Regions from separate parts of the Lactobacillus sp. PSON genome, predicted to be linked through region 2. Evidence: riboswitches for the same ligand, from Rfam matches in the RefSeq annotation. Region 2 holds a riboswitch; the other holds the start of a gene.
The links. A riboswitch is a leader RNA that binds a small molecule or an ion and turns the genes downstream of it on or off. The one in region 2 is predicted to bind thiamine pyrophosphate.
Positions count from the first base shown of each region.

Region 1 (15,504 bases), on a different contig from region 2:
TTCATGATTAATAGTGGAAGTCCATATCATAAATAAAGTATTATAATGGAATAAATGATACTGTAAAGAAGGCATAAAATGAAGAAATCATTTATTTTGTTAACTAGCGCTGTCTTATTAGGAATTAGCGCAACTAGTGTATCGACTCAAACAGTGAATGCTACAAGTAATCGAGTAGTTGACGAAGCTAAGATTCAAAAATTAAAGATCAAATATGATACAAAAAGCAAAGAACTTAACTTCTCTGGTTTAGCTACCAAAGGTGAAAAAGTTATTATCAATTATAACGGTAAAAAAGTTAAAATCGCTAAAGTTAATAATGGTCATTTCACTGCTAATGTGAAGTTTGTGGGTTACAAACCATTCACCATATATGCAGTAAACAGCAAAGGTAAACGTGTAACGCCAATTAGTAAGGTTACATCAAATAACTACGCTGCCAAAACTCCAGTTGCTATTAAATCAGGTAGAACTAAGAAGGGCATAAGTTATACTTTCAACACAATTCCAAATAACAACTTAGTAATGTATTTCCAAGGAAATAAAGTTTTGACTAAGAAAACTAGTTCTAAGACTACCAAGGTCTTTATTCCTGCTAAAGAATTGAAAAATAAGAAGGGCCACTTCACTGTTAAACAATTGCAAAAAGGCAAAAAAGCTAGTCCAGCTTCAAAAGCTGAAATAGTTAAAGTTGGTGTAGCTTCTGTGTTGAATTATTAATACTAAAACCTCCACTCAAATTATGGGTGGAGGTTTTGTTGTACAATGAGGATAACGGAGGACTAGAAAAATGCTAATTATCGTTATCTTAAATGTAATAATCGGCTTTGGAATATCGTATTTTTGTGCCAGAGAATTAGGATTTGATCTGACGCTTTGGACAATGAGTATTGATTTTTTGATTTGCGGAGCAGCTTTATTTATTTGCGGCATTCCAATTTGGCAAAATTATCAAAATTCATCAGTGTTGACTTTTATCGCAAGCTTATTAGTGCTTGTCGGGGCTGTTAGTTTAGTTATTAGTTTGATTATGAAAATTCCGCGTAATTTTAATAAGAAAAATAGACGTGAGCTGGGAATTATGCTGGAATTAATAGGTATTATTGCACTTATTGTTTTGTGGAAGAAACCATTTGATTGGGAAAGCTTTATTTTACCAGAATTATTTGTTTTGCTAGGTTTAGGAATTCTATGGTTGAATAGAGTTAAATAGTTATTGGAGAAATTCCAAAACTAACATGTACAGAATAATAAAATATTAACTAGAATTAAGACTGTGATAAAAATTATCCAGTCTTTTTTGGTTAATGGTATTTTTACAATAGTTGATCTTAATGCTTCTTCTTGATAGCCGTGAGATTGCATACCTTGTGCCAAATTTTCTGCGGAGTTTAATGCAACGATAATTGCCTTAAAGTAAAGTTGCGGTGACCAAAATGAAAGGTAGAGTCCGCGCATCATGGCATTGGTTCGAATTTTCTTAACAGCTTGTTGCATTTGCGGAACAATATTTAATGCTGCTAAAACACCATAAGCAAACTTGCTTGGTAAATGTAAATTCTGTTCTAATGACCTAGCAAATTCCACAGCACTAGTATCAATCATTACACAAGAAATTGTTAGAACATAGACATAAATACGCGTTGATAAAACCCAAGCAAAATATTTATCTGGATGAGGTGAAAACCAATATAATGTAGCAAAAATCGTAAAAGCTGCAATAAAAGGAGCAACTAAAATACTTAACAAGTATTTTGGCTTAATTTTTTTTAATAGTAAATAAATTAAAATTGCAACGATAATAATTAGATTAGTAGTTAAACTTGCCTTGAGTGATATTTCCAGGGAAATAATAAAAGCAAGGATAAATTTTAAGCTAGGATTCATATTAATTCTCCACATAAGTTAATTGTCGATTGGCAAATACAAGGTGGTAATCACACCATTTATCCATTTCTTGAAGTTGATGACTAATAATTAAGATGGTCTGATGGAGTTCTTTTTGAGTTTCTTTGATTAGTTGCAAAATAATTTTACTAGAATTTTTATCAAGGCCACTAAGTGGTTCATCAAATAAAAGTACATCATGACCAGATAGAAGCATTAATAAAATTTGTAGCTTTTTTTGTTGACCACCAGATAAAGAATAGACAACTTGATTTAGATGAGTATCTAATTGTAATAATTTAAGCATTTCCTGGATTTTTTTATCTGAAAAGAAATTGTTTTTGCAAAGCTTTTTACTTAAATTAATTTCATCTTCAACTGTAACTTTTAAGAATTGATCGCTTGCATTTTGAAAAACTTGTGCAACGTGAAGAAGATATTTACGTGATTTTAATTTAGAAATTTCATTATTTTGATATTTAATTGAACCAGAATATGGATTCATTTTAGTCAAAACTTTAAAAAAGGAACTTTTACCAATTCCATTAGCACCAGTAATTAAGGTGATTTTTTCTTGGGGGATGCTTAAAGATTTTTGATTTAGTAATAAACGATTTTGACTAATGGAAGTTTTATTTAAAACAAAAGTTGGCTTGTCATTTTTTGAAGGTAATGAGAAGTTAAGGCTTAATTGAGTATTTTCCTGATTAAGTATTTTGGCTTTTTCTAATTTTGAAAGGAAGACAAAACTATTATTTTGATATTGTAAAATTTCATCACAGATTTTTTGATAATCATTTAAATTATGGTCACTTAAAATAATGGTTTTTCCTTTTTTCTTGAGTTGGTTTAACTTATTTATTAAAAAGATGCGAGATTCAGGGTCACAACTTGCAAATGGTTCATCTAAAATTAAATAATCAACATCCATAGCAATTAAGACTGCTAAAGCTACGCGCTGTTTTTCACCGCCTGACATTGTAGAGATATCTTGATCTAATAAGTGTGTAATTTGAGCAAACTTTGTGGCAATTTTTAGACGATGTTCATATTCAGGAGGTGATTTTTGTAAATTTTCTAATGCAAAAATAATTTCATCTCTGGCAGTAGCCATGGTGAATTGCTGACTAGGATTTTGGAACATCATGGCGTAAGTTGAATGATTTCGATTGATATTTCCTGATGAAACTTGTCCAGCTAGTTTTGGATATAGATTTGCAAGCAATTTTAAAAGTGTACTTTTACCGCATCCTGTAGGACCGGATAATAAATAAAATTTTCCAGGTTCTAGATTTAAATTAATATTTTTTAGAATATTTTTATCTTTTTCGTAGCCAAAAGACAAATTATTAATTTTGATATTTTTCATAAAAAAAGCCTCCTAAGTTAGGCGGCGTATAAAATAGTATCTTCCCTGCGACAGCATTATCTGTATCAGGTTCAATGGGTATATTCTCAGCTATTTTATAGCACCCCTCAAGACAATTATAGAAAATATCATATAAAATGTCTATTTTACAACAGTGTAAGCTCTTACACTAAAATAATATCAACTTTTGATATATAATATAAGTATAGTGTTATATTTAATAGAAATAGAAAGGATGGACATATGACAGCTGTTGCGTTGGATCAGTACCTTATGAGTGTACTTAAAGCGGATAAGACTGGAAGTAATGAAGTAAAGCTTGAGGCAGGCAATAAAAATTTTGATTTGTTTACCATCTATCTTGAAAATCATGATACTGACGTTCATCATTACCGAATGGATGTTTCAACGATTATCTACGTTGTTAATGGAAGTGTAACGATTAAGAGTGGTGAAAAAAGTCTGAATTTGAAGTCTGGTAGTGTTTTATTACTTACAGAAAATAGCAAATATTCCGTACTTAATCAGTCAAAAGATGCTTTAATTACAAAATTTAAGTTTCAACCAGGATTTGAATATAGAAAATTTTTTAACGATTTTGCTTGTAAGGGTATTGAAGAGGAAGCAATAGTTGATAAAATTGCTCGAAGCTTAAGTGAAGAACATGTTCTGTGGATGAAGAACAGTCCTTTAACTCGTCCATCTCAAATTATGCGTCATATTATTGATGGGTATCTTAATGAGGAGTTATTTACAAGAGCTTTAATTGGTGCTGAACTAACTGTGATGTTGATTATTTCAATTCGTAATCAGCGTATGGTTTCTTCAACGAGTCTTGATAAGACTAAATTTGAGAAAAAGGCTCTCGATAATTATATTGATAATAATTTTGAGGATATTTCATTATCTAAAACTGCAAAATATTTCGGTTTTAATCCAAATTACTTTTCTAATATGGTTAAACAAAAAACAGGGAAGAGTTTTGTAGATCATGTTGATGATAGACGAATGCAAGAAGCAAAAGTTTTGCTTGCACAACCTGATATTTCCTTAAAAGAAATTATTTCAAGAGTTGGTTATTCAAGTAAGTCATTCTTTTATAAAAAGTTCAATGATTATTACCAAATAACTCCAGCAGCTATGCGAGAAGAATTATTTAGAGATGCTGGTATTCATTTGAGATAACAAAAAACCATTTCCTAGGAAATGGTTTTTTGTTTACATTTTTTCAAGTCTAGCAATTCTGTCTTCTGTCGGTGGGTGAGTATCAAATAAAGAACCGCTATGCTTAAATGGATTTTCAATATACATTCCAGCGCTTGATCTATCTGCTTGCTTCATTGGAGCACTGCCCTCAATTTTTTGAAGAGCAGAAATTAATCCTTGAGGATTCCGAGTTAATTCGACTGAAGAAGCATCAGCTAAATATTCTCGGTTACGTGAAAGTGCCATTTGTGCAAGACTTGCTGAAAGTGGACCTAAAATTAATACAAATACTATAGCAATAATTTTAAAAATCATCTCAACTGGATTAGATTCACGATCATCATCATCTCGACTGCGTCCACCGCCCCACCAGATAAAGCGACTAGCCATTCCAGAAATAAATGATATTACTCCAACTAGAACAACAGCGATGGTTGATAGACGAATATCATAATTGCGAATATGGGAAATTTCATGCCCTAAAACCCCTTCTAACTCTTCACGATTCATCATATCACGTAAACCTTGTGTGACAGCTACAGCACTATGTTCCGGGTCTCGTCCCGTGGCAAAGGCATTCGGACTAGAATCTGGAATAATGAAGACTCGAGGCATTGGGACACGTCCGACCATTGCCATATCCTCTATAATATGCCAAAGCTCTGGATCGTCTGATTCATGTATCTCTTGAGCGTGATTAAGACTCATAACCATATTTGCAGGATTTTGCATGACAATGAACATGTAAATTAAACTACCAAAAAAGGCTATGGCAATCCCTACGCCAGGAGAGTTGCTAAATAAGTAGCCAAATCCTGCACCTACTAAAGTTAAAATAATGACAAAGGCTGTCATAACGATGACAGTCTTGCGTTTGTTTCGTGCAATTTGTTGGTATAACATTTTGTTTTACCTATAAATTAAAATTTAACTGTTGGAACTTCTTTTTCTTGTTGAGGAGTTTCTAAGTAATCAACCTTCTTGAAGCCGTGAATTTTGGCAACAATATTTGATGGGAAAGTTAATAACTTTTGATCATATTGTGCAGCACTTGAGTTGTACAATTGACGAGCATAAGCAATCTTGTTTTCTGTATTAGTCAACTCTTCTTGAAGTTTTAAGAAGTTTTGGTTAGCTTTTAGATCTGGGTAATTTTCAGATAATGCAAAAATTGTTTTAAGTGAATCGGTTATTTCATTAGAAACTTTAAGTGTCTCTTCTCTGTCTCCACTTGGAACTTGTGTTAATTGATTACGAAGTTGAACCACTTTTTCAAAGGTTTCACTTTCATGTTTTGCATAGCCCTTAACAGTTTCAACTAAATTAGGAATTAAATCATTTCTACGTTTTAATTGAACGTCAATTTGACTCCAACTTTCATCTGTATAAACTTTAGCTCTTTGAAGTCCGTTGTAAGTAGTAATATAGATAGCTACTATTAAGACAACGATAATAAGGATAATCCATAATAAGGGTGACATAATTTTTCCTCCTGTATAGATAAATTTTGTTATAGAAATTATACTAATTTGATAATTTTTAAGCAATAAAAAAAGATGCTTTAAAGGCATCTTTTTTTATTGCTTAAAAATTTCTAAATTAATAGTAAAATCCAACCAGCAGCAGTCAAGATAATTAATCCGATAAATTGCATAATAGACCAATCAATAAAGAACTTAGTCTTATCTACACTAGCATGTTGGTTAAAAGTCTTAAGAACTAGCATGTTTGCCATTGAACCGATTGCGGAACCAAATCCACCAATGTTAGAACCAAGAAATAGTGCTTCAGCGTATGTAGTAAATTTACCAACCAAAATAGTAGATGGAACGTTACTCATAACTTGACTTGTAATAATAGAAGCAAAGTATGTTGACATTTCTGAACCAACCATCATATGGATTCCATTCACAATTGCTGGAATTTGTTGAATATCACTGATAAAAATAAAGAAACCAGTGAAAGTTAAAAGTAGGGCATAGTCGATCTTGAGCATTATTCTAGGATTAATCAAAAGTGCCAATACAATTGCTAAAAGCATTGGCCAGACAATATTAACAACTCGGAAAACACCAAAGAAGAAAAAGATAAATACGGCTGTAGTAATCAGAGTTGGACGCCAGCTAATTTTAATACTTTCAGTTTTCTGAACAGGTATTTTTTCTTTAGGGATAAATAAGAAAATAATCCCTAAAATTATCATAGACGCTACTAAATAAGGAATTGACCATGCAAAAAATTGCACAGCGTTTACATCATATCGACTAACTAAGAAGATATTGTGTGGATTTCCCCATGGAGTAAAAGCAGCTCCAATATTAGCACCCATACCAATCAAGGTAACTGGTAAAATCTGTGGCAAATCATATTTCTTGGCTATATTTAAATATAACGGTATTAAAGTTAAACAAGTAATATCATTACCCAAAAACATACCAGAAATAACTGCTAATAACGTAAATAGCATGTTTAATTTACGTGTATTATCAGCGATACTAGTTAATTTATATGCCAATACATCTAGTACGTGCAAATAAGCGTATATTTGAATAATTGTAAGCATTGCCGCCACTGACCATAATGTATGAAAATTAATATCAGCTAGTCGTGGTCTAGCAAAAAAAAGACTCACTACAGTAATTAATACTGTAATTTGTAAGATTCTATCTTTAGCAATATTCTTCAAGACGGTCATAAAAGGTCCCCCTCACATATTACAATCGTCTAAAAACCCTATTTACCATTTTGAGCCTTTTTGGCAATGCTTGCAATGCTTAATTTATAAAAATTACTCGAAAAAGCATATTTTTTGCATAAAAAACGCTTTCTTGCTAATATCAAGTAAGAAAATTCCATTTTAGGAGGGAAAAACATGACTGAAGAAGTAAAGATGAATATTAAACCAGAAGCAGCTGAAATTATCAAAAAACATGTGTCACCAGGCCAAGTTGTTCTTTTGGCACTTAATGATGGATCTAATAAGTATTCAAAGCTTGGTGGAACTTGTACAATTGGTGCTAACTTTCAATTTGTAATTTTGGATAAGAAGGATCCAGATTATACTATTAAGATTGAAAATAATGCAGGTCTCGACTTATGGACCGCCAAGCCAGAAATGGGATTTTTAGAAAATAATTTAGTAGTTAATGCTCGTAATTCTACTTTAAGCTTATCAGATGATAGTGGAATTATTGATGGAGCAGTGAGTGTTGAAGAATATAAGCCAAGTAGTGTAACTGCTAAGGATATGCAAGAAGGAAAAACTTGCTAATATTAAAATTAAGAAATTACTATCAGGGATGCATTTTCTTTATAGAAAGTGTGTCCTTTTTTGTTAGAATTGAGGCAAAAACTAGAGGAGAAAAAATGAAATTTAAAGATATTCAACACTATTCTATAAATTTTAAAGAGCATTTCTTGCAATATTTAATGCTTTTTCTAGGAATAGATTTAATTAGTCAATTTATAGTAATTCCGATATTTCGATATCTCACAACGTATATTTTGCAAGCTGGAGCAATTCCCTTTGTCTCTTATCAAAATATTGTAACCATAATTACGACGCATACAATGGTATTTATAGCGTTATTAATTGAATTAATTTTATTAATGGTTATTATTTATGCTGAGTTTGCTTTTTTATTGATTGGAATTCGTGATATTAGTTCGAATAATTATAATATACAAAAAAATATAAAGCAGACTATTAATGTCTGTAAAAAAATAAGACCATCATCATTATTATTACTAATTGCATATTTTTTATTTATAATTCCTTTTGCAGATATTATTTATCGCACACCGCTTCTTTCAAAAATTCAAATTCCAGAGTTCATTCTTGACTATATGACAAGAAATGGAATTTTACTTACAATTTTAATTGTATTTTACTTAATAGTTGGCGTTTTAGGAATTAGGTTAATTTTAACTTTGCCGATTATGATTTTTAATGATAAAAAAACATGGCCAGCTATGAAAGAAAGTTGGAATAAAACAGCTAATTTTGGATGGTGGAGAATATTAGTAAAATTATTGATTTTACTTATTATGACCGTGTTATTGTTAATAGGATTTTATTGTAGTTTATATGTTTTGCAGTTAGTGTGGGATGTATTTCCTGGGAAATTACCAGAAATATTAGCTGTAATAAACTTAACTACGATTCAAATAATTAGTGAATTGATTTTAGTATGGTCATCTGTAATTGCTTTTTTAATTTTATTTAAATTAGTTGATTTTGGTGCTGAAAATAAGTATATTGTACCGAAACAAAAATTTAAATTAACTGTGGGAGTAATAACTTTAGGCATTGCGCTAATTGGGGGAGCAATTACTACAAACATTTTGTATTTAAATGGAAAAGATTCAAAAGCTCCTATTGTTGTCTCGCATAGAGGAGTAAGTAGTAAAAATGGAGTTCAAAACACAATCCCAGCCTTAAAGAAAACAGCTAAAATGAAGCCAGATTATGTTGAAATTGATTTACATGAAACACGTGATAAGCAATTTATTGTATTACATGATGAAAATTTAAAGAAACTAACTGGTGTTGATAAAGCTCCAAGTCAATTAACTCTAAGTCAATTGACTAGGCTTACAGCACGTGAAAATGGTCATAGTGCTAAATTAGCTAGCTTTGATCAATATTTGCATGAAGCAGAAAAATTGCATCAAAAACTATTGATTGAAATAAAAACTACACCTAATGATTCTAAAAAGATGCTTGAGCGATTCAATAAAAAATACGGCAAAATTATTATAAAAAATCACTATAAAGTTCAATCGTTGGATTATCGCGTAATTGAAGGACTTCATGAAATAAATCCTAAACTTGATGTAATGTATATTCAGCCTTACAACTTTACTTATCCTAAAAGTAATGCAAATGGGTATTCTATGGAATATTCAACTCTGAATTCTGACTTTATTTGGCAGTCTCATCTTAATCATCATCCAGTGTATGCATGGACGGTAAATGATGCAAACTTAATGAAAAAATTGATGTTTGATCATGTTGATGGTGTGATTACTGATGATTTGCCAGAAGTAAAGACAGCTATTGAAGATTTTCAAAATAATTCTACTTATGCCAATCGAATTTTGAACTATATTTTAGTATTGCCAACTCATTCTAGTTTAGAAGTGTAGAAAAACACCTTGCATAAACTCACTCTAAATGTTAAACTATACTAGATTTTCGAAAATCTGAAAGGAAGTATAGCTATGCGTAAAGGTGAAAACTACAACACTGGTTGTGAACCAAACCAAAGACCTAAGAACAAGCGTAACGCTAAGAAGCGTGTTGCTCACGTAGCAGCAGTTGTTGCTTTTCTTAACAAGGCCGCAGAAGACGAAAACAAGTAGTCTCTGTTTAACACAAGAATATGAAGTCAAGACATTGGTCTTGACTTTTTGTTTGCATTAAAAATATTTTTTTGGTAACATAGATAAAATTTTAGAGTATTACAAAAGGAGGAATTAAGAATGGGATTAAACGCATATATTCAAGGTTTTAACAGTTTGGAATCAATTGATAGAGCACCTGGTTACTTTAAATATCACCACCATTCAGTTGCTGACCACTGCTTCAGAACTGCACAACTTGCTCAGATGATGGGAGACATCGAAGAAGTTAAGGGAAAGCAAAAAGTGAATTGGAAGGCTCTTTATGAAAAGAGCTTGAATCATGATTATACAGAACGCTTTATTGGTGATATTAAGACCCCTGTAAAGTATGCAACACCACAACTTCGAAAGATGATTGGTGATGTTGAAGAAACTATGACGCATAAATTTATTAAAGATGAAATTCCTAAAGAATTCCAAGAAATTTACAAAAAGCGTCTTTCAGAAGCTAAAGACGATACTTTAGAAGGGAAAATTCTCTCTATTTGTGATAAGTTAGACTTACTTTATGAAGCATATGGTGAAATTGAACTAGGAAATCCAAATCCTGTTTATATGCAGATGTTTAAAGAAAGTCTTGAAACTATCAAGAAATATGATGACATGGTTTGTGTACAATACTTTATTAAACATATTTTGCCAGACTTATTTAAAGGAGACTTTGCTGGAAAGGACAAAATGCAAAGAATAGCTTTTAGCATTTTGTTAATGGGGGAATAAGATTGAAATTTCAATGCAGTAGATGTGGTCTAAGGATAGATTCACTGCATTTCAAGCAAAAGGGATTGATGAATCCTAAATTAACTAGCATTTGTGACATCTGTATTCAGCGTGGTGAAATAGCAGAGAAGTTTGCCAATAGTAGTGTGAATACTTTTGCTCAAACTCTTCTCTATACTTTTGTGGGGCTTGATGGAGATGAAGAGGATGGATGGCTAGTTAAAGATAAAAAGATGCGTAAGCGATATGAGGCGTTTATTCAGGATTATGATGGTAATGAACTAGCTCAACAGCAGATAAATAGGCACGACTTTAATGAAGCGGTAATTGCTAGTGAAACTGGACAAGTTGACTACGTTCCAGATTCAGGGATAGAATTTGCTAAAAACCTTGAAAAAATGGGCTTAGACGTGAGTTTTCAACTTAATGAGGTTGATTATATTGATCGTGAAAGAATTCGTGCTAAGTACCATTATCGCTGTCAGTACTGCGGTCGGCGCGGACGAAGTGTTGATCATAAAGATCCGGTATCACTTTCTCACAACAATGATTTAGATAATTTGATTTTGTCATGTAGTGAATGCAATCGAATTAAATCTAATATGCCTTATAAGCTATTTAAGAAACTTAACAATCAAATTCCAGAAATTAATAAAAAACTAGTTAAGTATGAAAATTCGCTTGGGAGCTTAAAAGAAGAATTTGAACGTCGGCGTAGAAAACTTGCAGCTACTGCTCACTTAAAAAGCATTGTAAATGATCCAGAATTGAATAAAATGCGTAAGCAAAATAAAAAGCTACAAGATGCAATTGATAGCTTGGAAAGTGATTATAATGCACTGAGAAGCTTGCGTGAGACGCATTTTGTAACTGGCTGGAAACTTGCTCAAGAAAATGAAAAAGAAGATATAATTTAAAAAAGCGCGGATTTTTAGGTCCGCGCTTTTTGTATGATTTTAATTCTTGTTATTGAATACCGAATAATAATAAATTAGTACCTTCGTTATTAATGGTTCCGGCTTTTTTGAGTTGATTTAATGAAGTTAAAACAAACTTTCTTTGGTTGCCTTTTAATTTTTTAGCAGCTTTAATAGCTAATTCAAGATCTTTTTTATTCTTAGCATCTTTTAAATTGCCAGCTCTTGAATCATCCATCTTATTGCTATAACGCTTAGCAATACGTTTAAGAGGCTTAATAACACCTTGCATTGATTTAGTGTTCATGTAGAAGTATTGCAAGCCGGTTTGTGTTGTCCAAGCACTGTACTTTTTATCTTTAGAAGCGACTAAATATTCAGGAGCACCAAAGGCTTTCCCTTTCATTGTAGCTACTTTTTCGATTCTAAATTTAATTTTCTTTAAATTCTTTGGACTGACTGTTTTTGCATGTTTTAGTGGAGTTACACTTTTTAGTTGTTTTTTGTAGTTAGTTGCGCCAACATAAACTTTTCCAGAAATATCGTTAGTAACTTTGACAAGATAGCCGTCTTTAGTTAATGGGCTATTCTTAATAGTTACAGATGCAGTTTTTGTTGTTGCAGCATTTGCAGGCATAGAAACAACTGATAAAGCAGTAACTGAAGATGTTAATAATATAGCTGAAATTAATAATTTCTTGAATTTCATTTTTTGCCTCTTTTGAATTTATTAAGCTTATTAGCTTATAAATGTATTATAGTTCTTTTTTCTTAGAATGAAGCAAAAAAATTGATAATCTATATTTTGAATAGATTATCAATTTTTAACTATCTAATAGTATCTTTCTTATTAAACAAATATCCATCCCATTTAACTTCATGTTCGACAGTTGGGTGGAAAAGTAAAAATGCTAAAAGCCAATTTCCAATATATGGTATTATTGTAATCCAGAACCACCAGCCATTCATTCCAGCATCGTGAAGACGGCGTACGGTATGTCCTAATTGAGCTAAGAAAGCCCAAATAAGTCCGGCTAACATAATAACTATAACAATTAAGAAAAATGGCATTAGTGAATCAAATTCACTGTCACTAACAGTATTAGTTAAATTAAACATGAATGACAAGAAATAAATTGGAATCACTAAAACTGCAGTTATAACACTGTTAATGGCGGTTCCTACCCAATAAGAAGTACGAGTTGAACGAGCATTCCATTTGAAACAGTCAAAAAAGTGTTCTTTTAAAATTTGACCAATAGTTGGAACTGGAACTTTAGAAGTAGTTTCTTCATTTTGGTCGAATATTCCATAAACATCCACATCGCTATATAGGTAAGTGCCCCATTCAGTTGGTGCTTGCGTTGATGGCTGTAAACTCAAATAAAATAAAAATAGACTTCCATATGGAACTAAATTTGCCCAGTACCAATAACCGCTATAGCCTACGTCATGAAGACGGCGAATCATTTGTCCTAGCCCAGCCAGCCATATCCAAATAAATAGCACAGTAGCTATAATATAGTCAATTAATCTAAGACCTAGATTATTAGTTGTATTACCATAATAAATAATAATACCTGCTAAAACTGAAATAATTAAATTAACTAAAACACTGATCCAATAAGATTTACGGGTAGTTCTTGCTTTCCAAGTGAAAGGGTGCAAATAAGCTTCGCTTAGAATTTCGCTGAAGCTTTCTTCTGGTGGTTTTGGTAAATCAGCGCTATATGGCTTGATGAAATAATATTCTTTGTTTTTCATAAGTTTCCTCCAAATAATTATTTTTTTATTGTAACAAAAAAGGATAGAAGTACAAACTTCTATCCTTAATTTTTTAGAAATCCATCTTCTTAAAGTTACGCAAAAACTTTTGGGTTTTTGCATTTTGAGGATTATCAAATAAATCATCAGGATGTCCTTGTTCAGTAATAACACCATCACTGACAAATAATACATTATCTGAAATCTTTTTAGCAAAGCCCATTTCATGAGTAACAATTACCATTGTTAATCCAGTAGTAGCTAATTTTTGCATTACATCAAGTACTTCTCCAACCATTTCTGGATCTAAGGCACTTGTTGGTTCGTCAAATAACAATACTTCTGGGTCCATTGAAATAGCTCTAGCGATTGCGACACGTTGTTGTTGTCCACCAGATAATTGTTGAGGTTTAGCATTGATAAATGGATCCATGCCAACCTTTTTTAAGTTTTCCATTGCAATTTTTTTAGCTTCAGCTTTAGAACGCCTTAAAACTAATTCTTGTCCAATCATGCAGTTTTGAAGGACGTTTTTGTTTTCAAATAAATCAAATTGTTGGAAAACCATTCCCACCTTAGCGCGGAAAGCATTACGATTATAGCCAGGATGAAGAATATTTTCACCGTGAAAATCTATTTCACCACCAGTTGGTTCCTCAAGCAAATTAATGCAACGAAGAGTAGTAGATTTACCACCACCAGAAGGACCAATAATAGTTACAATTTCACCTTTTTTAATGTCTACATTAATATCTTTAAGCACTTGGTGATCACCATAGGCTTTTTGCATGTGCTTCAAGCTGATAATAGTTTCATTTGATTCACTCATTAGTTATTAGCCTCCGCATCTTTTGGTGAGCCAACTTGAACTTGGTTGGCCATAAGATTGTAGTTTTTATTGCCTTCAAGACGTTTTTCAATGAAGTTGAAAATACGAGTAATAGTGAAAGTCAATACAAGATAAATTGCTGAAATCATCAAGTAAGTTGGGAAGAACTTGAATGTTTGACTGGCAATTGTAGTACCAACGAAGAATAATTCTGATACTGAAATAATACTCAATACAGATGTATCCTTAATGTTAACGATAAATTCATTAGTAATTGATGGCAAGCAGTTCTTGATAGCTTGTGGCAAAATAATATGCCACATTCTTTGATTATGAGTCATACCAAGAGCACTGGCTGCTTCGAATTGACCTTCTGGAGTTGAAATAATACCACCACGAATAACTTCTGAAAGGTAGGCACCAGTATTGATTGAAACAATAACTAATGCAGCTAGGGTACGATTTAAGTTAAGGTGCCAGAATTGTGCAATACCATAGTAAATTACTGCAGCTTGAACCATCATTGGAGTACCACGGAAAATTTCAACATAAACTGAAAGAAGCCACTTAACAATGTTAAGTCCCCAACGCTTACCACGAGTTGTAGGAGATGGAATAGTACGAACAATACCTACTAAAAGTCCAATAAAGAATCCAACGATGGTACCGACTAATGCCAAGAGCAAAGTCATACCGATACCACTCATGATCATACCGCCGTATTGCTTCCAAGTTGAAACAAGCCAGCTTTCTTTTTTACCATTCTTTGAGTCGTCAGCTTTTGGTTGTTGCTTTACAGCTTCAGTCATTAACTTAGTACGTTCAGAAGCTGGAATAGTTGCTAAGATTTTATTAGCTTCTTTTAAAAGACCTGGTTGAGTTTTAGCAATACCAATTGAAGTTACTGATTCTTCTTCTGAAACATGGAAACCGGGCATCTTACTAATAGGAATAGCTTTGATATCTGGATCAACTAATTTAAATGAAGTAGCTTCAGTATCTTCAGCAACATAACCATCAATAGTTCCGGAAATTAAACTCTGACGCATTGCTGAAAAGTCACGCATTGCAGGTTCACGCTTAGCACCTTTTAATTCTTTAATTAAATTATAGTGGAAAGTACCTTGTTGAGCTGTTAATTTAGCACCTTTAAAATCTGATAGTTTCTTCGCATTTGCGTATTTACTGTTATTCTTAGTAATGACAACAAAAGTACCTTTTTTATAAGGTTTAGTAAAGTTGATTTCTTTTCTACGCTCTGCGGTTGGACTCATTCCGGCAATAATCATATCGGTTTTACCAGAGGTTAAAGAAGGAAGAAGTCCATCCCATTCAGTTTTAACAGCTACAACCTTACGGTGCATTTTTTTACCAAGGATTTTGGCAATTTTTACATCGTATCCATT
Region 1 is NZ_JBQXFW010000010.1:31,897-47,400, forward strand. Features, by position in the region: gene rlmH (23S rRNA (pseudouridine(1915)-N(3))-methyltransferase RlmH) at 1-36, shown strand, start outside; gene ACTHPI_RS08945 (hypothetical protein) at 79-720, shown strand; gene ACTHPI_RS08950 (hypothetical protein) at 791-1,213, shown strand; gene ACTHPI_RS08955 (energy-coupling factor transporter transmembrane component T family protein) at 1,234-1,887, opposite strand; gene ACTHPI_RS08960 (ATP-binding cassette domain-containing protein) at 1,889-3,256, opposite strand; TPP riboswitch at 3,282-3,376, opposite strand; gene ACTHPI_RS08965 (helix-turn-helix transcriptional regulator) at 3,500-4,441, shown strand; gene htpX (zinc metalloprotease HtpX) at 4,475-5,365, opposite strand; gene ACTHPI_RS08975 (LemA family protein) at 5,383-5,943, opposite strand; gene ACTHPI_RS08980 (SLC13 family permease) at 6,057-7,157, opposite strand; gene ACTHPI_RS08985 (iron-sulfur cluster biosynthesis family protein) at 7,335-7,733, shown strand; gene ACTHPI_RS08990 (glycerophosphoryl diester phosphodiesterase membrane domain-containing protein) at 7,829-9,610, shown strand; gene ACTHPI_RS08995 (hypothetical protein) at 9,686-9,826, shown strand; gene ACTHPI_RS09000 (YfbR-like 5'-deoxynucleotidase) at 9,947-10,588, shown strand; gene ACTHPI_RS09005 (HNH endonuclease) at 10,591-11,505, shown strand; gene ACTHPI_RS09010 (hypothetical protein) at 11,555-12,214, opposite strand; gene ACTHPI_RS09015 (DUF805 domain-containing protein) at 12,334-13,269, opposite strand; gene ACTHPI_RS09020 (amino acid ABC transporter ATP-binding protein) at 13,343-14,098, opposite strand; gene ACTHPI_RS09025 (ABC transporter substrate-binding protein/permease) at 14,098-15,504, opposite strand, start outside.
Region 1: it holds a riboswitch for thiamine pyrophosphate, as region 2 does, so the genes downstream of both, ACTHPI_RS08960 (ATP-binding cassette domain-containing protein) here and ACTHPI_RS03745 (ECF transporter S component) in region 2, are expected to answer to the same signal.

Region 2 (15,504 bases):
TGTGAAGTATGAAAGTAAATACTACCGAAAAAATAAATCTTGCAATAGTACGTGCGAATAAGGCTTATAGTGAATGGGATAGTCAAAATAATTTACCAGATTATATGAGTATTATTCTATATGAATTATTAATTCATAAAGGGTTAACTCAAAAAGAACTTGTAAATTTAAGTGATTTGCCTAAGCAATCTATAAATAAGGGTATTCGAAGTTTGCAAGACTTAGGATATGTAAAATTAATCAAAGATAATAATGATAAAAGAAAAAAATATTGTTCTTTTACTGAAGAAGGAAAAAAGTATGCTCAAGAAAAAATGACGCCATTGATTGAGTTAGAGACTAAAGTTGCTACTTCAATGGGAAAGGAAAAAATGGCACAATTAGCCAAGCTTTCTTGTGAATGGAGCGATACTTTTTGGAAATTATTGAAGGAAGAAGGGAAAAATAAGTGAAAATATTAAAACCGCATTTAAAAAATTACAAAAAAGAAATCATTGGAGCTGTAATTGCTATATTAGTTTCAGCTTTCTCAACTCTTTGGCAACCGCGTGTTCTCGAAGATATTCAAAAAGCACTTCTTGCTAATAATCAGTCAAGAGTTTTACGTGATGGAATTTGGTTAGTGATTTTGGGAATAATTGCAATTGTTGCTGGGATTTTTAACGTTTATTATGCTGCCAAGATTGCTCAAGGAGTAACTAGTGATTTACGTGAAGAAACTTATAGTAAAATTCAAAGTTTTTCTCTAGCGAATATTGAAAAATTCTCAACCGGTTCATTAACTACGCGTTTAATCAATGATATGAATCAAATTATGAATATGATGATGACGCTATTTATGCAACTTTTGCGAATTCCAATAATTTTAGTTGGTTCATTTGTTTTAGCAATTATTACAATTCCACGCTACTGGTGGGCGCCAGTTTTAATGTTAGCTTTAATTTTAAGTGTTGGAACTTGGGTTATGAAAAATATGACCAGTCTTTTTAATAAGTTTCAAGAAACAATGGATCAGATTTCTACTCGAGTAAAAGAAAATTTACAGGGAATGAGAGTTGTTAAGTCATTTAATCAGGGAAATAATGAGATTAAAAAATTTAATAAAACATCGGATTATTTAAATGACTTAAACATCAAAATCGGATATTGGTTTTCAGCAATTATGCCAGCATTTATGTTGATTGCATACTTGGTGATTTCATTGGTAATTTTATTAGTAGGAACAAGTATTAAATCTTATCCAAGTGATGTAACTGTTGTAAGTCCATATGTTTCTTACATTTTAACTTTATTATTTGCTATTTTAATTGGTGGAATGGTTTTGATGACTTTTTCACGTGGGAATGTTTCTCTTAAAAGAATTGCAGAAGTACTTGAAACAGAAGCTGATGTTAAATTTGACGAAAATGCACCTAAAGAAGAGTTGAATGGCTCTATTGAATTTGACCATGTCTCATTTACTTATCCAGATGGTAATGATGAAACTTTGCATGATATCTCATTTAAGATTGAACCTCATCAAATGATAGGTGTAGTTGGAGCAACTGGATCTGGTAAATCAACTTTAGCTCAGCTTATTGCCAGACTATATGATCCAACTGATGGTGAAATTAAAATTGGCGGAAAAAACTTAAAATTAGTTAGTGAAAAAACTTTACGTGATACAGTTTCGTTAGTTTTACAAAAAGCGATTCTTTTTTCAGGAACAATTGCATCTAATTTGCGCCAAGGTAAAAGAGATGCAACAGATTATGAATTGAAACGAGCTTCAGAAATTGCTCAAGCTCAAGAATTTATTGGACGCTATCCAGATGAATTTGATCATGAAGTAGAAGAAAGATCAGCTAACTTTTCTGGTGGACAAAAACAACGTCTTTCAATTGCACGTGGAGTTGTAAATCAGCCACCAATTTTAATTTTAGATGATTCAACTTCTGCGCTTGATGCTAAAAGTGAAAAATTAGTTCAAGAAGCATTAGAACATGATTTAAAGAATACAACAACAATGATTATTGCTGAAAAAATTATGTCTGTAAAAAATGCTGATAAGATTCTAGTGCTAGATGAGGGTAAGTTAGTGGCTATGGGAACTCACGATGAACTTCTTAAAACTTCTGATGTTTATCGTGAAATCTATAATAGCCAAAAAGCAAAAGAAACAAGAGGTGAAATGAATGAATAAAGCTCCAGAAAAAAGCAATGTTCAAAAAGCTTTAGCCTATTTTGCTCGTTATCTTAAGCCATATTGGAAGGGCATCACGGTTGTGATTGTCTTGGGGTTGATTTCTACAGCAACACAAGTAATTGCACCAATTTTCTTGGGAAATGCTGTATCAAGTTTGACTAAGTTTGTAGCAGGGGCTTTCAAAGGGCAAAGTCATTTAAATGACTTTTATCAGGCATTAGGCTTAATGATAGGTTTTTATGCGTTAGGTATTACTTCTACTTTTATTGCTTGGATGGTTATGTCTAAGTTCAATGCAGATTCTACTAATGATATGCGTGAAAACTTATTTGGAAAATTTCAAAGAATGCTGATTAAGTACTTTGATACTCATCAGGACGGAAAGCTCCTTTCATTATTTACATCAGACCTTGATAATATCTTTAATGCAATGAATAATGCAGTTTTTGAGATTATTTCTCAAGGTACGCTTTTCATTGGGACAATTATTATCATGTATGTTGTAAACCCATTGATGGCAACTATGACAGTAGCTACTACACCTTTTATTTTGATAATTAGTATTATCATTATGAAAAAAGCTCGCAAATATTTAGATAAGCAACAAGATGAAATTAGTGATCTTAATGGCTATATTAATGAACAAATTAATGGTCAAAAAGTAATTATTGCTAATGGTTTGCGTGAAGAATCAATTGAAGGTTTTAGAAGTTATAATAATAAAGTTCGCAATGCAATGTTTAATGGACAATTTTATTCAGGAATGCTTTTCCCATTGTTACAAGGATTGTCTTTGCTTAATTTAGCTATTGTTATTGCAGGTGGAGCATGGATGATTGTTTCAGGACAGGTTAGTCAAGCAGTAGGATTGGGATTAATTGTAACTTTTGTAGAGTATTCTCAGACTTATTTCCAGCCTTTGACTCAGCTTACTTCAATTTATTCTATGATTCAGCTAGCACTTACTGGAGGTCGCAGACTTAATGCTGTAGAAGAACAAGCTGAAGAAAATCCAGAACTTGATGGTGAAGTTTTAACTGAAATTAAGGACGGAGTAAAACTAGATAATGTTTACTTTGGTTATACTCCAGACAAAGAAATTTTACATGGGGTTAATATTTCAGTGGATAAAGGCCAGTCTGTTGCTTTAGTTGGACCAACTGGTTCAGGGAAAACGACAATTATGAATCTTATCAATCGCTTTTATGATGTTAATAAAGGACATGTATTGTTTGATGGAGTAGATGTCAGAGATATTACATTAAAGTCTCTTCGAGATAATGTTGGGATTGTGTTGCAAGATTCAGTTTTATTTACTGGAACGATTGAAGATAATATTAGATATGGAAAGCCTACTGCTAGCCGTGAGGAAGTAATTCGTGCAGCCAAAGAAGCACAGATTCATGATTTTATTATGACTTTGCCCCAAGATTATGACACCCAAGTTTCTGATGAAAATACGATTTTTTCTACTGGGCAAAAACAGCTCCTTTCAATTGCTAGAACTATTTTAACGGATCCAACTTTTCTTATTTTAGATGAAGCTACTTCTAACGTTGATACAGTGACAGAAGCTAAAATTCAAAAGGCTATGGATGCAGTAATTGCAGGAAGAACAAGCTTTGTTATCGCTCATCGTCTTAAGACGATTTTAAATTCTAATAAGATAGTTGTCTTGAAAGATGGAAAGGTAATTGAAGAAGGGAATCACCAAGAACTTCTAAAAGAACATGGCTTTTACTATGATTTATACACAAACCAGATGTCGTTTGACTAAATTGTGTTATAATGAAAGCGTTACATAATAATTAAGTCACTAGGGGTGCTAATTAGCTGAGACGATACCCTTTGAACCTGAACAAGATAATACTTGCGCAAGGGAAGTGAAAAGAAGCGAATATTATTTAATGCTCCTAGCTGGCTTATTTGATAGTTTAGTTAGGAGCTTTTTATGTTTACTAGATCATCAAAATGGGATGTTAAATCAGTCATATTAGTTGCCTTAATCGGAATTTTAATGGGAATCATCTATACTTATGGCTTTAATAATATTTATAATTTAGCTAAGTTTGTTATGCTTCCAACTGGATATGCTCCAGTGATGGATATGATTTTTTCTGGACTTTGGTATATGGCAGCACCGCTTGCAATGTATTTTGTGCCAACTGTTGGTTCTGGGGTTTTGGGAGAAGTAATAGCGTCGATAGTTGAAATGGCAATAGGTGGTCAATGGGGAGTGTTGACTGTTTTAGAAGGTTTAATTCAAGGAGCAAGCAATGAAATTGGTTTTTTCCCTAAAAAATCACACTATGAAAAATTCACTTGGAAGAGTGTTTTGATTGGAGCGTTTTGTGCGAATTTAGGTGGCTATATTCCGCAGTATTTTATTTATGGTTGGTATAAATATAGCACTAATTTACAAGTTATTATGTTTATTGCTGGGATGATTTCCGCCATTATTTTTGATGGGATTTTAGTAAAATTAATTACTAATTCATTTGATCGTGCTTTAAAACCTAAATTAGATATAGATTAATAACACAAAATTATTTCATAAAAAAAGAGTGGTCTTAAAACCACTCTATTTTTTAACTTAAAATTGATTCAACCTTAGTAGTGAGCATATCGATTGCTACATTATTTGCTCCTCCTTCTGGAACAATAATATCAGCGTAGCGCTTAGTAGGCTCAATAAATTGATGATACATTGGCTTAACTGTATCCATATATTGATTGATTACAGAGTCAAGTGAACGACCACGTTCCTTCATATCACGTTCTAATCGACGAATGAAGCGAATATCATCATCTGTATCAACATAAACTTTAATGTCCATTAAATCACGAATCTCTTCATTAAATAAAACTAAGATTCCTTCCAAAATAATGATATCTGCAGGTTCTACATGAACTGTTTCATCACTTCGAGTGTGTGCAGTAAAGTCATATGTTGGCATTTCAATTGCTTGACGCTTCAAAAGCATTCCCAATTGCTTTTCAAGAAGCGGCATATCAAAAGCGTTAGGATGATCGTAATTAATATTCATTCGCTCTTCCATAGGGATGTTAGTATTATCCTTATAGTAAGAGTCTTGAGTGATAATTGTAATTCGATCATTATCATCAAACTCTTCAGCAATTTTATGGGCGATAGTGGTTTTACCGCTACCGGATCCTCCAGTAATTCCAATAATCACAGGTTTATCAAGATTTGTCATTTTTTACTCCTTAAAATATATCCTTACCAATATTACCTGTAAAATCGCGCTATGACAACATTTCTAATTGATTTTTTAATAAAAAAATTGTGTAATATTTAATTTAACGAATATTTAAGATAGAAATCAACAAATAAGTACCAGAAATATCGAACACTTTTAATTATTTATTTGATATAATTCAGCAATTTACTAACCATTTATGGTATATGATATAAAAATGTGTGGAATTTAATTAAAAAGGCACTTTTCACTTTTGTGAAAAAAAGGTAAAATATAAATTAACGCTATGTATGAAAGGATGTAAAACATGACACCAATTATCGAATTCCATCATGTTGACAAATACTATGGTAAATTTCATGCCTTAAAGGATATCAACTTAACTATCAATGAAGGCGAAGTCGTTTCAATTATTGGACCATCTGGATCTGGTAAGAGTACGCTTATTCGTACAATGAATGGATTAGAACCAATTAATAGTGGTAAGCTGATCGTTAATGGTTATGATCTAGCAGATAAGAAGACTAATATTAATAAAATCCGCAAGGATGTCGGAATGGTATTCCAGCACTTTAATTTGTATGAAAATCATACTGTATTGGGCAATATCGAATTAGCACCGCGTGTCGTATTGAATCGTCCTAAAGATGAAAATGAAGAAATTGCAATGGATCTTCTTAAAAAAGTTGGTCTTGAAAACAAAGCTCATATGTTTCCACGTAATTTATCAGGTGGTCAACAGCAACGTGTAGCCATTGCTAGAAGTTTAGCAATGCATCCAAAAGTAATCTTGTTTGATGAACCTACTAGTGCTCTTGACCCTGAAATGATTCAGGATGTTTTAGATGTTATGCAACTTGTTGCTGAACAAGGCATTACAATGGTAGTAGTTACTCATGAAATGGGCTTTGCAAGAGAAGTCGCAAATCGTTTAATTTTCTTTGATCAAGGTCATGTTTTGGAAGATCGCAAGCCGGAAGAATTCTTTGCTCATCCAAATACTGAACGTGCACAAGAATTTTTAGGTAAAATTATTACAAATTAGCCGAGGTATTCTTATGCGAAAAATACGGAAAAAACTTGGACTTACAATCCTTTTTTTATTAGCAGCAATCTCACTAAGTGCTTGTGAAAGTTACGGTAATAGTGAAGCTGAACCAAAAAAAGATCAAGTTTATAGCCAAGTAAAAGCAAGCAAAAAGATTATCTGGGGCGTTAGAAATGATACTCGTTTATTCGGTATCATGGATATTAAAGAAAATAAGTTAGTTGGATTTGATATTGATTTAGCTAAGGCAATCACTAAGCAAATGCTTGGAAAAAACGCTAAAGCTGAGTTATTCCAGACAACTTCTAAAACTAAGATTCCAGTTTTAAAAAATGGTAATGTAGATGCTTTGATGGCTACTGTAACTATTACACCAGAGCGTAAAAAGCAAGTTACTTTTTCAGAACCTTACTTTAATGCTGGACAATCTCTTTTAGTATCAAAAAAGAGCTCAATTAAATCAGTCAAAGACTTAAATAAGTCTGGCACAGTTGTGGTAGCGGTTAAGGGAACAACAGCAGTAGAAAATATTCATAAGTTTGCTCCAAAAGCTCGTGTTCTTGAATATGATGACTATGGGCAATGTTTTACAGCGCTTAAGGCTGGTCAAGGTCAGGCAATGAGTACTGATAATGGTATTTTAGCAGGTATTGCTGCTGAAAATCCGGGCTACAAAGTAGTCGGAGGTGCCTTTACTCATGAGCCATACGGTATTGCTGTTGATAAAGGACAGACTAAAATGGCTAGTGAAATTAATAAGGCTTTTAATGAACTCAAGAAAAATGGTACCTATAATCGCTTAATGCACAAGTGGTTTGATGGTATCCCAGGATTTAGTATAAAGGAGGCTGAAAGATAAATGTGGTCATTATTGGTTAATAATTGGCAAACCTTTTTGATTGGTTTCTGGAATACTATCTTGTGTAGTGTTTTGGCTTTGATTTTTAGCTTGATTATTGGAACCGTCTTTGCCATTTTAGAAACTATGCCAAATAAATTTTGGCGTGGGGTTGCCCGTGTTTATATCGAAATATTCCGTAATATCCCATTATTAGTTATTGCGATGATCTTTTATTTAGTTATTCCACAATTTTGGATTAAAATGAGTGGTTTTGCGGCAGGTACAATTGGGTTAACTTTATATACTTCTGCCTTTATTTCAGAAACTGTTCGTGCTGGTATTCAATCAGTTGGAATGGGTCAAATGGAAGGTGCTAGAAGTAATGGTATGACTTATTGGCAAGCAATGCGTTACGTTATCTTACCGCAAGCTTTTAAAATTGTCATTCCACCATTAGGTAATCAATTTGTTAACTTGATTAAAAATTCAAGTGTTTTAGCCTTTGTTGCAGGTTTTGACTTAATGTATCAAGGGGATGTTATCGCATCAAGTACTTTCCAAACAATTCCAACTTACATTATTGTAGGATTATTCTACTTGATTTTGACATTGCCATTGTCATATTATATGCAACACTTAGAAAACAAATAAAAGGAGGATTTAGATGGATTTTTCACATGCATATTCATGGATTAACTTCCGCTTCCTCCTGGACGGGTTGTGGGTTACAATCTATGTTTCACTTATTTCAATTGCATTAAGTTTTATTATTGGACTTGTTTTAGGAACAATTAGATATTCTAAAGTTCCAATTTTATCAAAGATTGTTGGCTTTATAGTGGATATTATTAGAAACTTGCCGCTTCTTTTAATAATCTTCTTTACTTATTTTGGATTGCCAGCAATGCAGATTAGGGTCAACGCAGTTGTTGCGTCGATTATAGCTTTGGTTGTATTTGAAAGTGCAATGATTGCTGAAATTGTTCGTTCTGGTATCGGAGCAGTTGATCCTGGTCAAATGGAAGGTGCTAGAAGTAATGGTATGACATACTTACAAGCAATGTTTTATGTAGTTATGCCACAAGCTTTAATGAAGATGATTCCAACGCTTTTATCACAATTTGTTTCCTTAGTTAAGGATACTTCTCTTGCAACGATTATTATCTTGCCGGAACTTCTCTATCACGCACAAATCGTTTATAGTCAAGATACTAATTATATGATTCCAATGTACTTGATTATTGCAGTGATGTACTTTGTAGTTTGTTTCTGTTTATCAATGGTTGCATCTTACTTACAAAAGAAGTTTTCAAACGATTAAATATCAAAAAATACTAACTACGTGTTAAAGTTAAAGTAGTTAGTATTTTTTTGTAAGGAAATTAAATATGGATGCAAATTTGCAATTAACAGACCTAGAACGAATAGAATTAACTAAAAAGTCATATCAAAATTTAAACTTAGGTGACCGAATTGAAATTGGTGGTCACTTTATTGGAATTGTTACAGATTCTATTTATGAAAAAGATGGCTTAAGAGCTTTTGTAATTACGAATCAAAATGAAGTTACGATTTTATATAAAGGCTCATATGGCTTTTTAAAAGGTAATCCGACCACTTGGCGGGATGAGTGGCTTAAGACGAATTTACCAATTTTAGTATCATTGCTTGTTAATAATGAAAAGAAAATTCCTAGCCAATTAAATTCTGCAGCTAAACTTTTAAATAAGACGATTAATAAATATCCTAAAGCACATTTTTATATTTATGGACATTCTTTAGGCTCGATTAATGCGCAATATGCTTTGGCTAATTGTCACCATCCAAGTTCTATTTATGGCGCATATTTATATGAAGGAACCAATATTTGGCTTCTTTTAACTCAAAAACAGCGCCGAGTTGCAGCAAAATTAAGAACAAAAATTTATAACTATGTAGATATTTATGATCCAGTAACCCTTGGCATTACTGCTACTCATCATATGGTAGGAAGATTGATGTATGTAGATTCAACGCCGATGTCACCCATTAAGCAGCATATGTGGGGTGGGTATCGTTTTGATAAAGATGGCAACTTGCTTTTGCGCGACGTTGATGATGAATTTTTAAGAGAAAGTTTGAATGAACGTAAATTTTTAACTAAGACTAATGATTTAGCTAAGGCCTTAGAAAAGAAAGGACAGGCTGGTGAAGTAAGAAAACTTGCCGCAGAAAAGTTAACAGATTTGAAGAAACGTTTCCCAGATAACAGCGCTTTTAATAAATTAGCAAGTTTAATTAATAAGGCTGGATTTTTGAAAGATAAATAATTAATAAAAAGGCTTAATTTTGATTAAATTCAAAACTAAGCCTTTTATACATATACTATATAGTTTAAACTCTATTTTTTCTTACAAAAATATGATATAGATTTTCCTATGAAAATTAAAACAAAGCTCATCAACATAGGTCTTATAAATGTTTGAAGGTTGAGGACTCGCATATCTAGTAAGTAGTATAAAAATAAAAGTAGGTAGGTGATAAAAAAATCTATTAAATTTTTACCCATATCTCTTGTGTACTAATTCCACTCCATACCACATGCTACTGCCCAAACGGCTAACTGACCTGCTACAAGAATAGCGTTTGTTTTTACACCAGCTCCTTTTGCAACTCTAATTACTACTTTTGCTAGCTCTTTCCAAGCCTTTTTCTTTGCGTATTTAACAATAACGCCAACATTTACCATTGCAAAAAGTTCATCTTTAATTTTATTGTACATACACTTGCCCATACTATTCCAACTGAACATTGAAATGAATGGAGAATATGTAGTTGAACTAGTATTTGCTAAATAATTAACATCTAATTCGCGACTAGCTGCTTGTAACTCTTGTTTGCTAAAATTTTCTTTAGCATATTTATTAAGATTTTCTTGACTTACGCCATGAGCAAACATTTTTTGTAATTCTGTCGCTACAGTATCAACATCTTGAGATTGTACTGAATCACTCGCATATACATTACTTGAAAGTGTCGCAAATAATTCTAAAATAATAGTAAAAACCATTAATAATTTAATGATTTTGATTGATTGTGATTTTGTTTTATTCATAAACACATTTCTCTTCTTTTAAAATATTAATTTTTTTAAAATTATAACAAATATATTAAAGTGGTGCAATAAGCTTTATTAAAGAAGTGATATGGGTAACTCTAATGAAATATCTTTTAGATGATTTAAAATAATAAAAAACGTTTCCCAGATAACAGCGCTTTTAATAAATTAGCAAGTTTAATTGATAAGGCTGGGTTTTTGAAAGATAAGTAATTAATAAAAAGCTCGCCAAATGGCGAGCTTTTGCTTAATAAGATTATTGTTTCCAAGCAGCATCAAGCTTAGTTTTTCCAGTTGAAATAGCAGTATTCCAGCTTTGCTTTTTACCAGCTTGAGCTAAAATCGTTTGCATATTTGCATTCACTTGATCATATGCAGTTGTAGCATTCTTAGTAACTGGTAAGAAATAAAGATTCTTGGTTGTATCAGCTAAAATTGCAGGAACTTTACTATTTTTATCAGCTTTATAAGTCTTAGAATTTAAGACCTTAGAGTTAACTGGCATGTAACCTGTTTGCTTGGCCCAATATAGTTGAGATTTTTCACTTGAGAGGAACTTAAGATACTTGAAAGCAGCAGCTTTTTGCATAGCAGATGCCTTATTAAACATATAAATGTCTGTACCTTGTTGAGCGTTCAATTTACTTGGACGAGGCGCAATCCCATATTGATATTTTTTACTCAAAGCTTGTTTAACATAAGCTTCATTAGCAGTAGAACCAATAAACATCGCAACTTGAGCATTATCAAAAGGAGTTGACATGTATTTTTCAGTACCAGCTTGCATGAAATAGCCGTTCTTTACGCCATCTGCATAGTAATTAATGACTTTTTTAGAAGTTGAACTAGCAAAATTTAGTTTATTATTAAAACTAACTCCATCTTCCTTCATTGCAAGCATGTAATAGTTATTAAGTGCATCAAAACCGGCTCCTCGAACTTTATGGTTGCTCTTTTTATAGATAGTTTCAGAAGCTGCTTTTAATTCTTGCATGGTAGTAGGTACTTTTACACCATATTTATCAAGTAAGGTCTTATTATAGAAAAGGACCTCAACTGATTTATTAAATGGTACACCATATTGCTTGCCGTTGATTTTTGCTCCATCCCAAAGACCTGATTGAATGTCGCTATTTTTATAAGAACCCCAACCAATGTTTTTGTTATCAACATAAGGAGTTAAATCAGTTAACATATTATTCTTAGCTGCGTTGTAAAGCCAACCAGGATAAGCTTGGGTAATAGTTGGTAAGTCTTTAGGAGATTGAAAACTTGAAGTTAACTTTGATTGTAAGTCAGCATAGTTTCCGCCTTGGCTTTGCAATTTGATAGTAATGTTCGGGTTTTCTTTTTCAAAATCGCTTGTAAGTTTCTTAAGAGTATTTTGAGAAGTACCAGTTAAGGAATACCAGAAAGTTACGGTTGTTTTTTTAGAAATTTTTTCTGGAATTTTATTACTAGAATTATTAGCTGACTTGTTTGAACATGCGCTAAGTGCAATAAGTGCCACTAAGGCACCCGCAATTGTAGCGACTTTATGTTTGAGTTTCATTTTTTAAGTTTAAAAACCTTTCTTAACTCGAATATTTTTAAAATTACACCGTAATTTTATCATAAAAAGCGGATTATTATAAATAGTTTTTCGAAGATTGTTCTTGATTGACAAAAAATAATTAGAAATCTATTATTGGAATTGAAAATATAATAATTTTTAGGAGGAATCATGGATAAAGACCCACTAGTATATCAATATGCAATTGGTAAGCGTAAGCCTTACGATTATGATTATGGTAATCGTCAAGGTAATCAGAATGCAGGTTGTCCGTTTTGTGATGTAGCACATTTGGAAAATATTTTTGAAAAAGACGAAGATCGTATTTGGCTCAAAAATAAATATCCCACTTTGCAAGATACTGACCAAACAATTTTAATTGAATCAAGTGATCATCAAGGAGATATTTCAACTTATACTCGTGAAGAAAATCAAAAGTTAATGAAATTTGCTTTGAAATGTTTTCATAAGATGTTAGATTCTAAGAAATATAAAAGTGTTTTATGGTATAAAAACTTTGGTCCTAAATCAGATGGTTCATTAACGCACCCTCATATGCAGATTGTAGGATTAGATAAAAAAGATGGTTATCAAGATGTAGGCGAAGATAATTTTAAGGGCTTTGAAGTTGGAAAAAGTGGCGATGTTGAAATGAATTTGTCCTCTCGTCCAGTTCAGGGCTACCAGGAAGTTAATATTATTACTTATCATAATCAAGACCTTGATACTTGGGCAGATTTAATTCAAAAAGGAACTCAGTATGTAAGATCAGTTTTATCTCATGGTGTTGATTCTTATAACTTATTTTTCTATCCAATGAATGATGGGCAAGGAACTTGCTGTAAGATTATTCCTAGATTTTATGCTTCACCATATTTTGTTGGTTACAAAATTTCTCAAGTAGATGATTCCGATACTTTAAAATGGGAAGCTGCACGTCTTAAAGGCTTTGTGACGGGTGGAATAAGTCTTAATTAATATACTTATAGATTTTTTCCTTGGTGGCAGACTGGTTTGCCACCTTTTTGTTATAATGAAAGTAATAAAAATGCGCATTATTAAAGAAGGAATTTATCAATGAAAAAAATCGTAGTTATCGGATCTAGTAATGTTGATACAACATTACATGTAAAAGACTTCCCTAAACCAGGTGAAACTATTAATGCTCAAGATGTTACTATAGCAGGTGGTGGTAAAGGTGCAAACCAAGCTATTGCTGCAGCAAAAAGCGGAGCAGAAACTGAGTTTATTAGTCGTGTAGGTGAAGATAGTTTTGGTGAATTTATCATGACTCAACTTAAGAGTTATGGTGTGTCTCTTGATTATGTTCAAACAACACAAGAAGAAAAAACTGGACATGCTTATATCACTTTAAATGAAAATGGTCAAAATGATATTATTATTGACCATGGTGCTAATTATCAATTGAGTGTATCTGATATTGATGCAGCAAGTGACTTGATTGATGAGATAGATTGTGTGATTGCACAATTTGAAACACCAATTGAAGCAACGATAGAAGCTTTTAAGATGGCTAAAAAGAAAAATGCTGTTACAATTTTGAATCCTGCACCTGCAATTAAGCAAATTCCAGTAGAATTATTGAAATACACTGATTTAATCGCACCTAATGAAACAGAAGCAGCTTTAATTACTGGTATAGTAATCAATAATGAAGAAGATTTAAAGAAGAATGCTGAAAAGTTGCATGAATTAGGTGTAAAAAATGTCGTTATTACCTATGGTGATAAAGGTTCATATATTTCAGCAGGCAATGTAGAAAAGCTTGTTCCAGCTTTTAAAGTAAGTGCTACTGATACAACTGGTGCTGGAGATACTTTTATTGGCTTTTTAGCTGGAAACTTAAATAAAGATCTTTCTAATATTGAAGAAGCGGCTATTATTGCTAGTCGTGCATCTTCTATTGCAGTTCAACGTCTTGGAGCCCAACCTTCAATTCCAACTGCAAAAGAAGTAAAAGATTTAATGGAGAATTAACATATGGATAAGCAAAAACAAGATGAATTAAAAAAAGAAGCAGCCATGCAAGCTGCAATGATGGTTGAACCAAACTCAGTCTTAGGAGTTGGTACTGGTTCAACTGTTGCATTTTTTATTGATGCTTTAGGCAAAAGAAAAAATGAAGAAGGTTTAGAATTAAAACATATTGTTACAACTTCTAATAGAAGTAAGAAGCAACTTGAAGACTTAGGCTTTAAAGTTGATAAATTAAGCGATATAGATCAAGTTGATCTTACTGTTGACGGAGCTGATCGTGTAGATGACCAATTAGATGGTATCAAGGGCGGTGGCGGAGCATTAACTCTTGAAAAAAATGTTGCTGTTAACTCTAAGAAAATTATTTGGATTGTTGATGAATCAAAGCTTGTTCATCATTTAGGTGGATTTGCACTTCCAGTTGAAGTATTACCAATTTCATGTGAACAAAACTTCCGCAAGTTCCAAGAAGAAGGCCTTAAGCCTAGATGGCGTATGACTGATGAGGGTAAGCGTTATGTAACCCACTACGGCAATTATATTATTGATTTAGCAGCCGACCCAGTACCTGCTCCACACGGCTTGGCTGATTATTTAGACCATACTGTAGGAGTTGTAGAACATGGATTGTTCCTTGATATGTGTGATGAAGTAATTATTGCTCATAGCGATGGTACGATTGAAGAAAAAACACGCTAAAATAAATTTCCTTAAAAGTTGGATAATTCCAGCTTTTTTGTTTTGTTCAAGATTGGTAAAATTAACTTAACTACTTTATCGATTTTTAGAAAGGAAATTTATTATGACTAAAAAGCCATTAATTATTAGTACTGATCCAGGCATTGACGATGTTGCAGCAATGACAATCAGTCTATTTAGCAAAGAACTTGATGTAAAAATGATTGTACCAACTTGGGGAAATGTACCACTTAAGTATACTTTGCAAAATACACTTAATTTAGAAAAATTTTTAGGTACTCAAGTTCCAGTAGTTGTTGGAGCTAATCAACCATTAGTTGCCCCAGCTATCAGTGCGGCTAGTGTTCATGGAAAAACCGGTATTGCTGGTTTTGAATTGCCAGAAGCTGATAATTCATTAATAAAACCAGGACTTGCTTCAACAATAATGTATGAAGAAATCATGAATAGTCCTGAAAAAGTAACCTTGATGGGAATTGGTCCTTTAACTGATTATGCACTTTTATTAAAGCAATATCCTGATGTTATCGAAAATATCGAAGAGTTTGTTATTATGGGTGGTAATATTGGTCGAGGCAACCATAGTCCTTTAGCAGAATATAATATTGCAGGTGATCCAGAAGCTGCTAGTGTAGTATTTAATAGTGGAGTTTTAGTAAAAGTGGCTCCTCTTGAAATTGGTAACAAAGCTCATGTTACTCAAGCACAAATGACAGAGATTAAGAAACATGGAAAAGTTGGTGACATGCTCTATTCAATGTTTTCTAATATTCATGAGCCAGATGGTGACACAAGAATTAAGATTTTTGACCCAACTGCTGTAGGAATTATGCTTCATCCTGAATTTTTCACTATGAGAAAAG
Region 2 is NZ_JBQXFW010000004.1:118,769-134,272, forward strand. Features, by position in the region: gene ACTHPI_RS03730 (MarR family winged helix-turn-helix transcriptional regulator) at 9-452, shown strand; gene ACTHPI_RS03735 (ABC transporter ATP-binding protein) at 449-2,182, shown strand; gene ACTHPI_RS03740 (ABC transporter ATP-binding protein) at 2,175-3,962, shown strand; TPP riboswitch at 3,994-4,084, shown strand; gene ACTHPI_RS03745 (ECF transporter S component) at 4,137-4,721, shown strand; gene udk (uridine kinase) at 4,774-5,403, opposite strand; gene ACTHPI_RS03755 (amino acid ABC transporter ATP-binding protein) at 5,714-6,451, shown strand; gene ACTHPI_RS03760 (transporter substrate-binding domain-containing protein) at 6,465-7,313, shown strand; gene ACTHPI_RS03765 (amino acid ABC transporter permease) at 7,314-7,946, shown strand; gene ACTHPI_RS03770 (amino acid ABC transporter permease) at 7,960-8,616, shown strand; gene ACTHPI_RS03775 (hypothetical protein) at 8,684-9,604, shown strand; gene ACTHPI_RS03780 (streptococcin A-M57) at 9,856-10,389, opposite strand; gene ACTHPI_RS03785 (ABC transporter substrate-binding protein) at 10,649-11,944, opposite strand; gene ACTHPI_RS03790 (DUF4931 domain-containing protein) at 12,116-12,922, shown strand; gene rbsK (ribokinase) at 13,022-13,942, shown strand; gene rpiA (ribose-5-phosphate isomerase RpiA) at 13,946-14,641, shown strand; gene ACTHPI_RS03805 (nucleoside hydrolase) at 14,745-15,504, shown strand, end outside.